DNA from 2 places in the Pararhizobium qamdonense genome. Region 1 is predicted to be linked to the other one. Evidence: riboswitches for the same ligand, from Rfam matches in the RefSeq annotation. Region 1 holds a riboswitch; the other holds the start of a gene.

What was found. Region 1 has a riboswitch for cobalamin ahead of nrdH (glutaredoxin-like protein NrdH). Riboswitches for the same ligand answer to the same signal wherever they lie in the genome.
Region 2: it holds a riboswitch for cobalamin, as region 1 does, so the genes downstream of both, cobU (bifunctional adenosylcobinamide kinase/adenosylcobinamide-phosphate guanylyltransferase) here and nrdH (glutaredoxin-like protein NrdH) in region 1, are expected to answer to the same signal.

What each region holds. Positions count from the first base shown of each region.
Region 1 covers NZ_CP119567.1:354,234-356,431, forward strand. The annotation lists gene metE (5-methyltetrahydropteroyltriglutamate--homocysteine S-methyltransferase) at 1-296, shown strand, start outside; cobalamin riboswitch at 459-681, shown strand; gene nrdH (glutaredoxin-like protein NrdH) at 963-1,184, shown strand; gene nrdI (class Ib ribonucleoside-diphosphate reductase assembly flavoprotein NrdI) at 1,224-1,631, shown strand; gene nrdE (class 1b ribonucleoside-diphosphate reductase subunit alpha) at 1,685-2,198, shown strand, end outside.
Region 2 covers NZ_CP119566.1:2,376,974-2,379,171, reverse strand. The annotation lists gene cobW (cobalamin biosynthesis protein CobW) at 1-459, opposite strand, end outside; gene cobU (bifunctional adenosylcobinamide kinase/adenosylcobinamide-phosphate guanylyltransferase) at 463-987, opposite strand; cobalamin riboswitch at 1,164-1,561, opposite strand; gene PYR65_RS11425 (chloride channel protein) at 1,694-2,198, shown strand, end outside.

The sequences.
Region 1 (2,198 bases):
AGACGTCGCGGTCGAAGATGGAACTTCTGTCGGCCTTCACCGGCCGTGGCTACCCGAACGAAATCGGGCCGGGTGTCTACGATATCCACTCGCCGCGGGTACCCGCTGTCGAGGAAATGGTCGAGCTTCTGGACAAGGCGAGCGAGGGACTGGTCGCAGGACAGATCTGGGTCAATCCGGATTGCGGCCTGAAGACGCGCAAATGGGAAGAGGTCAAGCCGGCGCTGGTCAACATGGTTGCCGCAGCCATCCGGCTGCGTGCCAGCCTGGAGCGGGGCCGCGCGGTCAATTCATGACGCCAGCCGCAAAACAACAGACGGCGCCGGGAGATTTCCCGGCGCAGTCCCGCCTCATCGATCTCCGGCATTAATTCCCCATTATCCACAACGCAGCAAAAATAATGTGGCGCAGGCCCTGAATCCGGCGTCTACACATTGACGTCATTTTCCCGTCGTATACTATATCTAGTGTTCAACGGTCCTCCGAATCGAAGGGTGAGGAGGCTAAGAGGGAATACGGTGCGCCAGGGCTTTCAAGCTCCGGCAAAGCCGAAGCTGCCCCCGCAACTGTCAGCGGCGAGCGTCTGTTTCATTTCAAGTCACTGAAGCATCAGGCTTCGGGAAGGCGGAATGGACGCAACGACCCGTAAGCCAGGAGACCTGCCATTGAGCGAAAACGTCCACGGGCGGGGTGCCCGGAAGGTCGCGTGATATGTGGCGGAATGAGTCCGCTTTGTGCTCGCGTTCGTCCGATGCCCGCCAAACAAGGCTTCGGGGTGAAGGCATGTCAGTCAATCGAATTCGCAGACCAACAGACGCGGAATCGCGATCGGCGGCGCAGGCCTAACCCCTCGCAAATATCGGAAATGAACAACAGCGATCGGACCCGCGTGCAGCGGCTCGGAGCCTTTCGCCTGCCGGCAACATCACAGACCCACGATCACAAGACCCACGAGGACCATCATGGATATCACCGTTTACAGCAAGCCTTCCTGCGTCCAGTGCACCGCGACCTATCGCGCGCTCGATCGCAAAGGCATCGACTATCAGGTCGTCGATATTTCCAAGGACGAGTACGCCTTCGCAAAGGTGATCGGCCTCGGTTACCAGCAGGTGCCGGTGGTGATCGCGGGGCAGGATCATTGGGCTGGGTTCCGGCCGGACAAGATCAGCGCGCTTTCTTGAGTACGGCCTGAGCGTGGCCTGAACACGAATGGACAAGCGATGGGCCTGATCGTCTATTATTCCAGCCTATCGGAAAACACCCATCGCTTTGTCGCCAAGCTGAATTTGAAATCCATCCGCATTCCCGTCAGCAACGGCGTGGAAACGCCGGATGTGCGCGAACCCTTCGTTCTCATCCTGCCAACCTATTGCGGCGATGACGGCAAGGGCGCGGTTCCAAAGCAGGTGATCCGCTTTCTCAACGATGCGGACAACCGGTCCCTCATCCGGGGCGTGATCGCCGCCGGTAACAGCAATTTCGGCGAGACATTCGGTCTCGCGGGCAATGTCATCTCGGAAAAATGCCGGGTGCCGTACCTCTACAGGTTCGAGCTTCTGGGTACGGACGAGGACGTCGCCAATGTCATCAATGGATTGGAACGATTTTGGACGTCTCAGAGACTTTGACGCGGAGCGCAAAACCGCTCAACACTTTGGCTCATTCCGCTGGCGAACGCCCCTTGAAGGCGACGGAAACCGCGATTGATTACCACGCGCTGAACGCGATGCTGAACCTTTATGACGATGAAGGAAAGATCCAGCTCGACAAGGACCGGCTGGCTGCCAAGCAATATTTCCTGCAGCACGTCAACCAGAACACCGTGTTCTTCCATAACTTGCGGGAAAAGCTCGATTACCTGGTGACCGAGGGCTATTACGAGCGCGAGGTTCTCGACCAGTATTCGTTCAATTTCGTGCGCGACCTCTACGATCACGCCTATGCCAAGAAGTTCCGCTTCCCGACCTTTCTCGGTGCCTTCAAGTATTACACCAGCTACACGCTGAAAACCTTTGATGGAAAACGCTATCTCGAGCGGTACGAAGACCGCATCTGCATGGTGGCGCTGGCGCTGGCGCAAGGGAATGAAGCGACGGCCCGCGACATGGTTGACGAGATCATTTCCGGCCGCTTCCAGCCGGCGACGCCGACCTTCCTGAATGCCGGCAAGAAGCAGCGCGGCGAGCTCGTTTCGT
Region 2 (2,198 bases), on a different replicon from region 1:
GTCGTGATCGTCGGCGAAGCGTCCGGCGGCAACTGCAGCACTGTCGACCACGGTGATCACGCCATCGACGGTCACCTGCGTGCGGATATCCGGCCAGTTGAAGGCGGCGATCAGCGGCTGCGGCAGGGCAAGGCCGGATGTCTCGATAACGATGTGATCCGGGCGATTTTCGCGTTCCAGGAGCTTGGTCATGGTCGGGATGAAATCGTCGGCGACGGTGCAGCAGATGCAGCCATTGGTCAGCTCGATAATATCGTCCTCGCTGCAGGCTTCCGCGCCGCAGCCCTTCAAGACGTCGCCATCGACGCCGAGATCGCCGAATTCGTTGATGATCAGCGCGATGCGGCGGCCGCCGGCATTTTGCAGGATGTTGCGGATCATCGTCGTCTTGCCGGCACCGAGAAAGCCGGTGATGACGGTGGCCGGGATCTTGCCGTGAGCGGCTTTTTCAATGGTCATGGATCAACCCTTCATTTTCAGCGGCAATCCGGCCGCGATAAAATAGACGTCTGCGGATATCGCCGCAATGATCTGGTGCAGCCGGCCGGCATGGTCGCGAAAGTCGCGCGCCATCCGGTTTTCCGGCACGATGCCCAGCCCGACTTCGTTGGACACGAAGACCAGCCTGGCCTTGGCCTGCGGCACATAGGCCGCCAGCCGTTCAAATTCCGCCTGTATATCCCGATGCTCCATCATCAGATTGGTGACCCAGAGCGTCAGGCAATCGATGAGGATGATACGATCGGGCGCATCGATCGATTTCAGGCAGGAGGCGAGTTCAAGCGGTTCCTCATGGGTTTGCCAGTCATCCCCGCGGCGATCGCGATGCTCGGTAATCCTTGCCTGCATTTCGCCGTCCCAGGCCCTTCCGGTCGCGACGTAATGCATGCGCAGACCCGACGCCACGACAAGTTTCTCGGCGAAAGCGGATTTGCCGGAACGGGCGCCGCCCAAGACCAGCACGCAGCCTGACTGTATCGATGTCATAAAATGATCCCGGCCTCAGCGCGCGCCGGAAATAAACGCAATCTGTGCACGGCGGGTACCGGCCTGTGCGGCAACGCAAAACGGTCCGTTCCGGGAACGGGATGATAAAGCCATGACAACCTCCGTGCTGGCATCGGGAGCATTTCTCCCTGGATCGGGCGGACCCCAAAATAAAGATGGCGTCCTTGAGGGTGGCAGGTCTCCTGGCTCACGGCGCCACGTCCTTATCAGGGGACGAACGGGTCCGCCTCGCCTTCCCGGAGCTTTTGCGCCGGATTGCGTGACCGCAATCGGCGGGCATCGTGAAGAGGTGGACGATTCGTAGACATAGAGGCGTCCAGCCCCGGCTGATCACAATGCCGCTCCAGTGGCTTTTCCGGTTGGGCCGGTCCTGTCCGCCGCCGCGAATGCGGACAGTCCGGACGTATCGGCTTTCCCGGATGGCGAACCCTGACCGTTCTACAGTCGCGGGGTCGGCTGCGATAAGGACGCCCGGCATGGGTCCGGCCCGTCGCATTCCCATTTACTCCCGGCATGCAACGGCATACCGGGAACCATCCAATGGCTGATGATTAGGCGCTCGCCCGGATCAAGTCAATTGCGGCGCATCCGCAGACACCCGCACATCGGCAGACGAGGCTTGATCTCCGCTGCCATGCCTTTTACGACGGGTCAGAGACAGGACGGCCAAGCCATGAAGCTGAAAATGATACCGAAACTCGACCTGCGGCGGCTCAGCTCTCTTTCCCTGCTTTTCGACATCGGGCGGATACGCGCCTTTGCGCGGCGAAGCGAACTGGGTCTGGTCACCGCCGGTATCATCGTCGGCGTCACGTCTGGCTTGGCTGTTACGGCGATGAGCATCATATCCAGCCGTCTGCACAGCCTGATTTTCGGGATTTCCGACGCAGAGCGCCTCAGCTCCAGCAATCTAATAGGCGAAATCTCCGTGTTGATCGCGCCCATTGTCGGCGGCATCCTTCTGGGTCTGCTGATGTTGCTTCTGGCCTCCTGGCGCAAGAAGCCGATGGTCGATCCGATCGAAGCAAACGCCCTGCACGGCGGCCGCCTGTCGCTCACCGACAGCATTATCGTCGCAGTCCAGAACCTGATTTCCAACGGTTTCGGCGCCTCTGTCGGGCTGGAGGCCGGTTATACGCAGCTTGCGTCCGGCATCGCCTCCAAGCTCGGCATTTCCCTGCAGCTTCGCC